DNA from 4 places in the Streptomyces sp. NPDC091412 genome. Region 2 is predicted to be linked to each of the others. Evidence: riboswitches for the same ligand, from Rfam matches in the RefSeq annotation. Region 2 holds a riboswitch; each other region holds the start of a gene.
What was found. Region 2 has a riboswitch for cobalamin ahead of ACIQMV_RS14610 (prenyltransferase/squalene oxidase repeat-containing protein). Riboswitches for the same ligand answer to the same signal wherever they lie in the genome.
Positions count from the first base shown of each region.

Region 1: linked by a shared signal. The riboswitch ahead of ACIQMV_RS22365 (ABC transporter substrate-binding protein) and the one ahead of ACIQMV_RS14610 (prenyltransferase/squalene oxidase repeat-containing protein) in region 2 are both predicted to bind cobalamin.
Region 3: linked by a shared signal. The riboswitch ahead of ACIQMV_RS06170 (ribonucleoside-diphosphate reductase subunit alpha) and the one ahead of ACIQMV_RS14610 (prenyltransferase/squalene oxidase repeat-containing protein) in region 2 are both predicted to bind cobalamin.
Region 4: linked by a shared signal. The riboswitch ahead of ACIQMV_RS35175 (cobalamin biosynthesis protein) and the one ahead of ACIQMV_RS14610 (prenyltransferase/squalene oxidase repeat-containing protein) in region 2 are both predicted to bind cobalamin.

Region 1 is NZ_JBIVTV010000009.1:64,545-67,302, forward strand. Features, by position in the region: gene ACIQMV_RS22360 (ABC transporter permease) at 1-85, opposite strand, end outside; gene ACIQMV_RS22365 (ABC transporter substrate-binding protein) at 106-1,689, opposite strand; cobalamin riboswitch at 1,820-1,951, opposite strand; gene ACIQMV_RS22370 (FAD-dependent oxidoreductase) at 2,078-2,758, opposite strand, start outside.
Region 2 is NZ_JBIVTV010000004.1:746,766-749,523, forward strand. Features, by position in the region: gene ACIQMV_RS14605 (SCO2322 family protein) at 1-101, opposite strand, end outside; gene ACIQMV_RS14610 (prenyltransferase/squalene oxidase repeat-containing protein) at 98-1,291, opposite strand; cobalamin riboswitch at 1,401-1,529, opposite strand; TPP riboswitch at 1,655-1,830, shown strand; gene ACIQMV_RS14615 (TetR family transcriptional regulator) at 1,830-2,453, opposite strand; gene ACIQMV_RS14620 (glycosyltransferase family 4 protein) at 2,672-2,758, shown strand, end outside.
Region 3 is NZ_JBIVTV010000002.1:447,425-450,182, forward strand. Features, by position in the region: gene ACIQMV_RS06170 (ribonucleoside-diphosphate reductase subunit alpha) at 1-1,503, opposite strand, end outside; cobalamin riboswitch at 1,626-1,780, opposite strand; gene ACIQMV_RS06175 (GNAT family N-acetyltransferase) at 1,826-2,332, opposite strand; gene mctP (monocarboxylate uptake permease MctP) at 2,411-2,758, opposite strand, start outside.
Region 4 is NZ_JBIVTV010000025.1:52,151-54,908, forward strand. Features, by position in the region: gene ACIQMV_RS35165 (anion permease) at 1-322, shown strand, start outside; gene ACIQMV_RS35170 (hypothetical protein) at 356-580, shown strand; cobalamin riboswitch at 923-1,060, shown strand; gene ACIQMV_RS35175 (cobalamin biosynthesis protein) at 1,160-2,101, shown strand; gene ACIQMV_RS35180 (cobyric acid synthase) at 2,098-2,758, shown strand, end outside.

The sequences.
Region 1 (2,758 bases), on a different contig from region 2:
CGGCGGCGATGGCGAACACGCCGAAGGTGACGACGAGGAGGACGGGGGCGGCGAACAGCAGCCGCCGCCCCACCAGACGCGCCATCGCCGCCCAGAGCGGGGAGGTCACTTCTTCGGCTGCCAGTCCTGGAGGTTCCACCACGGGCCGCTGGCGAAGCCGTGCTCGTGCGGCTCGACCTGCGTGGTCAGGCCGTCCCAGTGGTCGGCCAGCACATAGAGGTGGTCGATGTGGGTGAGGAAGGTGTAACCGGGGTCCTTCACGAGTTCGCGCTGCACCGTGTCGTACGCGGCCCGGCGGGTGTCGGTGTCCTGGCTGCGGCGGCCGGTGTCGAGGGCCTTGTCCACGGCCGGGTTGGCGAAGTGGCCCATGTTGTTGAAGCCGTCGCCGGCCAGGGAGGAGTGCAGCAGGGTGAACAGGCCGAAGTCGGGGTCGCCGCTGCTGTCGAGTCCGGCGAGGACGGCGTCGCTCTTCATCCGCGGCTCGATCACCTCCCAGGTGGCGCTCTCCACCTTCACCTCGATGCCCGCCTTCTTGGCGTCGGAGGCGTAGGCGAGGGCGTGGTCCTGGCGGACCTTGTCGCCGGAGGGGTAGAGGAGCGTGAAGGAGGCCCGCAGACCGTTCTTCGCGCGGATGCCACCGCTGCCGGCCTTCCAACCCGCCTGATCCAGCGTCCGCTTGGCCTTCGCCAGGTCCTGCGGTCGCTCGATGCCCGCGGCGAACCAGGGGTCGTCGCTCGGCAGCGGTCCGTAGGCAGGGCGCCCTGCCCCGTCGAGGATCTTGTCCACCATGGCCTCGCGGTCCACGGCGGCGTCCAGCGCCTGGCGGATCGCCCGGTCGCCGGTGACCCTGTTCTGCTGGGGGAGGGTGACGGCCCGGAAGTCGTAGGACTTCGCGTCGTACGTCGTCTTCGCCGTGTCGCCCTTGAACGTGGCGGCCAGGTTGGGCGGCAGGACCGCGCCGTCGAGGTCGCCCGAGCGCAGCCGGGTGGCGCGCACGTCGTCGTCCTTGACGATCGCGATCGTCACCTTCTTCACCTTCGGCTCGCCGCCCCAGTAGCCGGGGTTGGCCTTGAAGGTGAGCTTCTCGCCCTTGCTCCAGCCGGTGAGGACGTACGGTCCGGTGCCGACCGGCCTGGTGTTGAAGGAGCCGGTGTTGGGGTTCTGGCCCCCGGCGATGTGCTGGGGGACGATGGGCAGGACCGTGCGCCCCGCGAACGGCGCGTAGGGGTACTTGAGCGTGAAGACGACCTTGCCGTCGCGGTCGGCCCGCACCTCCTTGATGGCGTCCAGCTCGCTCCGGGCGGTGTTGTTGGTCTTCGCGTCGAGGATCGTCCGATAGGTGAAGACCACATCGGCGGCGGTCAGCGGCTTGCCGTCGCTGAACTTCACGCCGTCGCGCAGGGCGTAGGTGTAGGTGAGCCCGCCGTCGCCGACCTGGGGCAGTGAACTCGCCAGTGCCGGCCTCAGCTTCATGTCGGCGTCCCGGGCGAGCAGACCGTCGAAGATCTTGGAGTTGCCGTCCTTGCCGTAGCCGAGAAGAGGACTGAGGGTGTCCGGCTCGGAGGCCACGCCGACCACGACGGAGTCGGAAGCACTCTCGCTGCTCGCACCGCCCCCCGGGGCCGAGCAAGCGGCGGCTCCCACGAGTGTCGCCACCGCTGCGGCTGCCCGTATCCGTCGGACGGTCATGAACCCTCACATCCTTAATGCTGACCAAATGCTTTTGCATAGTAGTCGCAATAGAGCCTCCGGTCACCCGGGGGTCGGATGTGTGAGTTCGTCCCAACTGTCCGGCTGACCAGGAGTTTCGCGGGTGCGGAGGCGCGGAGGCGCGGAGGCAGGTGGGCGCGGCCATCGCTTCCCAGGCCCTCCTCGGGCCCAGTGCGTAGGACGGCGGTCGTTCCCGCTCACCGGTGCGGGGCAGTCCCGGATTCCCACCGGGTTCCCTCTTGCGACGCGTCCCGCGTGGCGGGCGGGGCGAACCAGCTGCGCGGGCCGGCCTGGGGTCTTCCCGGATCGCGGCCGATCATGTCCAGTATTCGGATGGCGAGCCCGGACAGGCGTCCGGTCCTGCTCGCTACGGGATCCGGTGCGCGCCCTCGGCCCCCACGCGCCCCGCGTACTCCGCCAGCCCCTGCGTGGTCTCTCCCGCCCAGCCCACGTAGCCGTCCGGGCGGATGAGGAACACCCCCGCGCCGTACCCCTGGTGCGCCGTGTCCCCGTCCGTCGTCAGCAGGGTCCAGTGCGGACCCCGGAACGCGTCGAACAGCCGGATCCCGCCCACCGTCCCGTCCGGCGCACGGTCGCCCGCCCGCACGGGGCCCGGGGACCGGCGGGTTTCCTCCGTGAGGGAGGAGGCCCGGTAGCCGAGGCCGAGTTGGCGGGTCGCCCCGCCGCGGCGGGTCTCGCCGCGGTGAACGCTCGTCGACAGCGCGAGCATGTCGGCGGCGCTCGGGCGCCGTTCCTCCTCGTAGGTGCCGAGGAGGGAGTCGGGCACCCCGTCCCGCAGCACCGCGCCCAGCTTCCAGCCCAGGTTGCAGGCGTCCTGCACGCTGGTGTTGAGGCCCTGGCCGCCGGCCGGCGAGTGGATGTGCGCGGCGTCCCCGGCGAGGAAGACCCGGCCCTCGCGGAAGCGGTCCGCCAGGGCCGCCCGCGGGCGGAAGTCCGAGGCCCACCGCACCTCGGTCACGTCCTGCGGGGCGAGATGCGAACGGGCGGCGACGACCTGGCGCATGCCGTCGAGGGACAGGTCCACCAC
Region 2 (2,758 bases):
CAGTACCGGTAGCCGGTGGCCTGCGCCTGACCGGCACCGGCCACCAGCAGGAGCGCGGCCGCGAGCAGCGGTGCGCACAGCGCCCGGAGCCGGCGGGTCACGACTGGCCCTGCTTCTTCCGGCCGCTCAGCAGGAACCCGATGCCGACGCCCGCGACGAGGAAGACGCCGACGGTCCACCAGACGCCGAAGGGGGAGTCACTCTTCGCGGCCTGGGGGGCCGGTCCGGTCGCGTTGAGCCGCTCGACCAGGTCGACACCGCCGAAGTCACGCGGGTCGGCGCCGGCCGCGCGGGCCGCGAAGACGAGCTGGGCGTAGGCGGCGGGACCGCTCTGCTTGGCCCACGCCTCGGAGTTCTTCTCCAGCCACTTCAGCGGCTTCTGCGCCTGCGCGGGCCCGCTCTGCGCGGCCAGGGCGACGACTGCGTCGGCGGTGTTGCCGAAGTCGGGCTGGTCGGTGGAACCGGGGAGGGAGGAGGTGAGGTGACCGTCCTTGGCGACGGCCTGCGCGAGGTACGAGGCGCCGTTGGCCGCGGCCCGGTCCGGGCCGGGCTTGCCCGAGTCCTCGCAACGGGCCTCGGCGCCCTTGGCGTTGCCCTTGGGGGCCATGCCCTGCCCGAGCGCGGCGACGACGGCGGCCGCCGTGGCGTCCGCGTTGGCGGCGAGCTCGCCCTTCTTGTCCGGCTGGTAGGCGAAGGCGCCGGCCCCGTCGCCGGAGCACGGCAGGGCGAAGGTCAGCAGGGCGTCGTAGGGGGACTTGCCGTCCTTGACCACACTCTCCGGCTTCTGCCCGACGGCGGCGAGCGCGCCGATCACGACCGAGGTCGAGTTGGTGTCGCTGGGCCCGCCGGGCGTGTACCCCCAGCCGCCGTCCTTGTTCTGCACGGACTTCAGCCAGGACACCGCCTTGCCGGTGACCGTGTCGTGGCCGCCGAGCGCGGCGAGGGCCTGCACGGCGGCGGCGGTGCTGTTGGTGTCGACCATCAGCTTGGCGTCGCAGGCCTTTCCCGGCTCGGCGCGGAAGGGCGCGAAGGAACCGTCGGCGCACTGCTGTCCGGTCAGCCAGTCCACGGCCTTGGCGGCGGGCCGCACCTCCACCGTGTGCTGCGCGAGCAGCGCCAGGGACTGGCGCCAGACGCCGTCGTACTGGGGGTCGGTCGTGCCGTAGAGCCCGGCCGGAAGAGCCGGCGACGACGGGGACGGGCCGGCGGACGTGTCTGCGACGGCGGGGGCCGCGCTGCCGATCACGGCGACGGCGGCGGCCAGGGCCGCGGCGCTGCGGCGGAAGTTCATGATCGGCGGGTGCCTCTCCCTGCGGGGAGCCGGACAGCACGGGACACCCCGGCGGCTCGGCTCCGTATACCTCGACGGTGCGATGCGCCGGCGGACTGCCGACACGCATGAGCCGGTCACGTCCCGTCCCGGGCATTCCGGCTCGCCGCCCTCGCGGGACGGCTCACGGCTGCGGGTCAGCGCCGGATTTCCACCGGCTTCCCCCCGAACGGGTGTGATGACGACCCGGTCACTCTACCGGCCTACCGGAAAGGCCCCGAGGGGTGGCCGATGCCCGTCTCGTCCGGCGCGGGAGAAACCGAAAAAATCTTCGGATTGGGGGGTTCCATCCGGTACGGGTGGATTTATTCTGTAAGTGGCCTACGAGGCGAGTGAGGGAGTTCGACCGGAGTAGCCGACTTTGGCGAGACGCTACGGCATCCGCTGGGGCCGACGTCGACGGTCGGGCTGAGAGGCCGGAAGGTAGCAGTCGGACCTGAAGGCGACCCCCATTACCTGATCCGGGTAATACCGGCGAAGGGAACCCGTCTCGTAGGTCCTATTCGTGCGCCACGGCGGGCATGGTCAGGTCGATCAGACGGCACGCCGTCCCTATGTCGGCCTTCGCCTGGGCGAGGGAGGCGCGGCCCGAGAGCCAGGTGATCAGGGCCGACAGCCAGGTGTGCTCGATCACGCGGACCACGGAGAGCTGCTCGGCGGTGGGCTCCTCCAGGCCCATGGCGTCCAGGATGATCGCGGTGGTCTGACGGGAGACCTGGTCGACCTCCGGGCTCACGCTGCGGTCCGCGAAGGTCAGCGCGCGGACCATCGCGTCCGCGAGGTGGGGGTCGCGCTGGAGGGCGCCGAAGGCGCGCATCAGGGTCTCCGCCACCCGCTCGGCGGCGCTCTCGCCGGCCGGCGGGTTCTTGCGCAGCGTGCCGTGCAGGCGCTCCAACTGGTCCTGCATCGTGGCGACGAGCAGGTGCACCTTGGACGGGAAGTACCGGTAGAGCGTGCCCAGCGCCACCTGCGAGGACTCCGCGACCTCCCGCATCTGCACGGCGTCGAAGCCGCCCCGGGCGGCCAGTTGCGCGCTCGCGTGCAGGATGCGGCGGCGACGGGCCTCCTGCCGCTCGGTGAGGGGCGGTGAGGCCGGCCGGGAGGTACTGGCTCGCGCAGGCATGGATCCCGTTCCGTGACAGTCGGTGAGGCAGAGGCCGGCAGGGGGACCGGACCGCGGGCGGTGGCGCGGGCCGTGGTGCGAATCACCCGATCCGCTGCTCACAGCGTGGCTACCTGCCGGTAGATTCGGAGCCTCCTGAACGATCAAGTCTGAAACTTGTTCTAGATTAGCGTCCCGACGTAATCTCGCGGGACAGTGCAGTCAGAAGGGGGGCCGGAGTGACCGCTGAGCCCAGTCAGGCGGGGTCCCCGGCGGACCTGGCGGCGGACGGCGAGCGACCGCTCGGCATAGCGCTCCTCACCTAC
Region 3 (2,758 bases), on a different contig from region 2:
GCGGGCGTTGGAGCGGCCCGCCTGCTCGGTCGGGTAGAAGTTGATGTCGACCACGCGGTCGAGGAAGGTGACCGCGGTGCGGACGGTCTCGTCCAGCCGCTCCCAGTCGATGTCCCCGCCGGCCACGAACGCGCCGAGGTTGACCGAACCCAGGTTGCACACCGCCGTCTCGCCGTCGTCGGTGACCTCCAGGATCTCCGTGCAGAGGTTGGAGGAGTGGACGACGTGGCCCGGCTGCGCCGTCTGGTTGGCGGTGCGGTTGGCGGCGTCCTTGAAGGTCATCCAGCCGTTGCCGGTCTGCGCGAGGGTGCGCATCATACGGCCGTACAGGTCGCGGGCCGGCATGGTCTTCCTGGCCAGGCCACGCGCCTCCGCGGCGCGGTACGCGGCGTCGAACTCCTCGCCCCACAGGTCGGTCAGCTCCGGCACGTCCGAGGGGGAGAACAGCGACCACTGCCCGTCGGCGTTCACCCGGCGCATGAACTCGTCCGGGACCCAGTGCGCGAGGTTGAGGTTGTGCGTCCGGCGGGCGTCCTCACCGGTGTTGTCGCGCAGCTCCAGGAACTCCTCGATGTCCGAGTGCCAGGTCTCCAGGTAGACCGCGGCGGCACCCTTGCGGCGGCCGCCCTGGTTCACGGCGGCCACCGAGGCGTCCAGGGTCTTCAGGAACGGCACGATGCCGTTGGAGTGCCCGTTGGTGCCGCGGATCAGCGAACCGCGGGAGCGGATGCGGGAGTAGGCGATGCCGATGCCGCCGGCGTGCTTGGACAGCCGCGCGACCTGGAGGTAGCGCTCGTAGATGGAGTCCAGCTCGTCCCTGGGGGAGTCGAGCAGGTAGCAGGACGACATCTGGGGGTGACGCGTACCGGAGTTGAAGAGCGTGGGGGAGGAGGGGAGGTAGTCGAGGCGGCTCATCAATCCGTAGAGCGCCTCGACCTCGTCGGCCGACCGGGCGGTGTCGTCCTGCGCGAGACCCGCCGCGACCCGCAGCAGGAAGTGCTGCGGCGTCTCGATCACCTTGCGGGTGATCGGGTGCCGCAGCAGGTACCGGCTGTGCAGGGTGCGCAGGCCGAAGTAGCCGAAGCGGTCGTCGGCGCCCGGGTCGATCAGCGCGTCGAGGCGGTCGGCGTACCGGCGCGCGAACTCGGCGGTCCGGTCGGCGAGAAGGCCCTCGCGGTGTCCGACGGCGACGGAGTCGGTGAAGGACACGACGCCCTGGGAGGCGGCCTCGGCGCGGATGGCGAGGGTCAGCAGCCTGGCCGCGAGCCGGGAGTAGGCGGGGTCCTCGGAGATGAGCCCGGCGGCCGCCTCCGTGGCCAGCTCGCGCAACTCGGCCTCGTCGGCCCGCGCCGACCGGCCGCGCAGCGCGGCGGCGGCGACCCGGCCGGGGTCGGCGTCGGGGAGGTCGGCGGTCAGCTCGGTCAGGGTCCGCAGCAGTACGGCACCTGGACCGTCGGTTTCCGGAGCTGTGGCTGAAACCGGGTCTGCTGGCGCGATGGTCACGTGGAGCTCTCCCTCGCTCGGCACGGGGCCTCGCCGAGGGCAGGGGGCAGCACACGAGCGCACGCGGCGCCGCGTCCACCGGCCCATTCCACGAAGCCCGGACGTCAGGGCACCCGGACCGGACGGCCGGGCGCACTGTCGGCAGGTCCTCGGACTGACGCTCGTGACGGCCCATGGGGGCATACGCGCACGAGTACACCGTTGCGGGACAGTTCCGGATTCGCACCGGATTCCCCTGCGGCGACAGTGAGCACGAGCATACATCTTGTGCTGAGTGAGTCGGGCACCCCCATATGTTGTGCCGTGTCGATTCCGGAACGTGTCAGAATGTCAACTCGTAGGTGAGCAGCATGATGTCGTCCAGGTGCGGGAGGGGGTTCCAGTCCCGGCCCGGCGTGCGGACGAAGCCCAGGCGCTCGTAGATGCGGTGGGCGGTGTGCATGGCGCTCTGGGTGGACAGCACCACGCGGACACAGCCCTCCACGGCCCGTGCCCGGTCCAGACAGGCCCGTACGAGGGCCTCGCCGACGCCTCGGCCGCGCGCCGTGTGCGCGACGGCGAGCATCCGTATCTCGGTCTCCCCGGGACCGGCGAGGTCGGCCATGGGGCCCGTGCCGGGGACGAAGGTCACGCCGCCGAGCACCTTCCCGTCCGCCACCGCCACCAGTACCTCGGCCGCGGCCGCCCGCTTGGCCACGTCCCGCAGCTCGCCGAGATACTCGTCGCTCTCGCCGAAGTCGAGGAGGCCGTCCCGGAGGTAGGCCTGCGCGGTGATCTCACCGAGGGTGCCGTACTCGCCGGGTTCCACCGGCCGGATCACGATGTCCATGCGCCCGAGTGTGCCGCACGGGCACGGCGGCAGGCCGCCGGATTTCTCCGGCGGCCCGTGGGATGCCCCTCCCGGTTGTCAGCGCGGGGCCGCCGCCGTGGCCGGCGGGAGTTCCACCTCGACGTCCGGGTCGCCGGCGTCCGCCGTGTAGTCCTCCGGCCGGGTCTCGTCCACGCCCTCAGGCGCCTTCGCCGCCCTCAGCACGAGCGTCAGGACCACCGCGACGGCCGCGTTGAGCACGAACGCCGTCAGGCCGATGTAGCCGATCTCGCCGATGCCCGGGATCTCCTTCGCCGAGCCGCCGAAGTGCTTCTGCGTCGGCGAGGCGACCCCGTAGGCGGCGACCGTGCCGTAGACCATGCCGACGGCCCAGCCCGCCAGCAGCGCCCAGCGGTGGAACCAGCGGGTGAACAGGCCGCCGACCAG
Region 4 (2,758 bases), on a different contig from region 2:
CACGCTGCCCGCCGCGGCCCTGGTCGCGGCCGGCGCGGAGGCGGTGACGCGCCTCGGCCACTGGGGCACCTGGCTCGTCGCCGCGTTCCTGGTGGCCTCCAGCGCCGTGATCTGGAAGATCTCCCGCCGCGAGGTCGTCGACCACACCAACGTCAACGAGACCGAGGAGCCGGCCGGCGTGGTCACCCAGGCCATCGCCGCCGTCACCCCGCCCCCGGCCTCCCCGGTGACCGAGCAGCTCACGGCCACGATCCCCGCCCAGGCCTCCGCGCCCGTCGGTGATCCCGCGTCCGTGGCGACCCCGCCGGCCGCCGCCGTCTGAGCCCGCGCCACAGGCAGAAGGAAGAGAAACACCATGAAGATCGACTGGGTGGCCCTCGGCTCCGTCTTCGGCGTCAGCCTCGGCGTCGCGGTGGGCCTCGTGGCCCTGTTCACCCTCGGCATCGCCGGTCTCTCCCGCCGCGAGCGGGCCGTCGCCGAGGGCCACGGCGGCGGAAGCCTCGCGGTCACCGGCGCCTACGCCTGCTTCGCCGCGTGCGCCGCCGCCGTGGCCTACGGGATCTACCTGATCGTGGCCTAGGGCCTCTCGTTTGGATCATGCCGGGCTCGCGGGCCCTGGTGCCGCGCCTCGCCGCGTTGTCGTCGGTTGGCAGGGCTCCGCCCTGCCGCCCTCCTCCGCCTTGCGATGCATGGCACCAGACCCCGCTCCCTGATCCGGCCTGATCCAAACGAAAGACCCTAGCCCTGGCCCAGCCCGGCGCGGGACCCGGACAACCGGGTCCCGCCCCTCACGTCACCCGCCCTTCGCGGACCGTCCCCACGACGGCCCGGGAAGGGCGGGTCTTCTGGTTCCCGGCGCCCGCGGTGTGGGCCTCATCTCAGTACCCCTGCGCAGGTCAACGGCAGGTTGACGGGTGTTCGCGGTGCGTGGTGGACTGCCGGAGCCAAGTACGGCGGCAGGAGAGGAAGTCCGGTGCGAATCCGGCGCGGTCCCGCCACTGTGACCGGGGAAGAACTTCCCCGGGAGCCAGGAACTCTCGCCGCCGGTCTCGTCGAACCAGGGCGTGGACACCCTGAGTGAGGACACATATCGCCATGCGCGGCTGCCGAACAAGGTTCACCACCGTCTGTCCGACCGACCGCACGACCGGCTGACCCGATGGGTGCCGATCGCGACTTCGCGTACGGCGCCGCCGCCGGCCTCCTCGGTGACCTGCTCCTCGGCGATCCACGCCGCGGGCACCCCGTCGCCGTGTTCGGACGGGCCGCGGGTGCCGTGGAACGCGCGCTGTGGCGGGACCACCGCGGCTGGGGCGCCCTGCACACCGCCGTGTGCGTGGGCGGTGTCCTGGGGTCGGCCGCACTGGCCGCGTCCGCCGCGCGTTCCTCGCGTACCGCGTCCGTCGCGCTGACCGCCGCCGCCACCTGGGCCGTCGTCGGCGGGACCTCCCTCGCCCGTGAGGCGCGGGAGATCGGGCGCGCGCTGGACGCCGGGGACGTCGAGGGCGCCCGGGCGCGGCTGCCGCATCTGTGCGGGCGCGATCCGCAGGCGCTGGACGCCGACGGGATCGCCCGGGCCGTCGTCGAGTCCGTCGCCGAGAACACCTCCGACGCGGTGGTGGGCGCGCTGGTGTGGGGCGCCGCCGCCGGTGTGCCGGGCCTCCTCGGCTTCCGCGCGGTCAACACCCTGGACGCCATGGTCGGGCACAAGTCCCCCCGGTACCGCCGCTACGGCTGGGCCTCGGCCCGGCTCGACGACCTCGCCGGATGGCCGGGGGCACGGCTCACCGCCGCCCTGGCGGCCGTCGCGGGCGACGACCCGCGCGGTGCCGTACGGGCCTGGCGCGCCGACGCCGGCCGGCACCCGAGCCCCAACGCCGGTCCGGTGGAAGCCGCGTTCGCGGGGGCGCTCGGGGTGCGGCTGGGCGGCACGCTCTCGTACGCCGGGCGCGTGGAGCACCGCCCGGAGCTCAACGGCACCGGACGAGCCGTCCGGCCGGGTGACATCGGGCGCGCGGTACGGCTCTCCCGCCGCGTGGGCTGGCTCGCGCTCGGCGTGTGCGCGGGCGTACGGCTGCTGAAGAGAGGACGGACGTCATGAGTGGCGGTCTGCTCGTCGCCGGCACCACCTCCGACGCCGGGAAGAGCGTCGTCACCGCCGGGATCTGCCGGTGGCTGGTGCGCCAGGGCGTGAAGGTCGCCCCCTTCAAGGCGCAGAACATGTCCCTCAACTCGTTCGTCACCCGGGAGGGCGCCGAGATCGGGCGGGCGCAGGCCATGCAGGCCCAGGCGTGCCGGGTCGAGCCGACCGCGCTGATGAACCCGGTGCTGCTCAAGCCGGGCGGCGAGCAGAGCAGCCAGGTCGTGCTGCTGGGCAGGCCGGTGGGCGAGTTGAGCGCACGCGGCTACCACGGCGGCCGGCAGCAGAAGCTCCTCGGCACCGTGCTGGACTGCCTCGCCGAGTTGCGCAGCACGTACGACGCGGTGATCTGCGAGGGGGCGGGCAGCCCGGCGGAGATCAACCTGCGCCGGACCGACATCGTCAACATGGGGATCGCGCGCGGCGCGCGGCTGCCCGTGCTCGTCGTCGGCGACATCGACCGCGGCGGCGTCTTCGCCTCCTTCTTCGGCACGCTCGCCCTGCTGTCGCCGGAGGACCAGGAACTCGTCGCCGGGTTCCTCGTCAACAAGTTCCGCGGGGACGTCTCGCTGCTCGAACCCGGGCTCGACATGCTGCACGGGCTCACCGGCCGGAGTA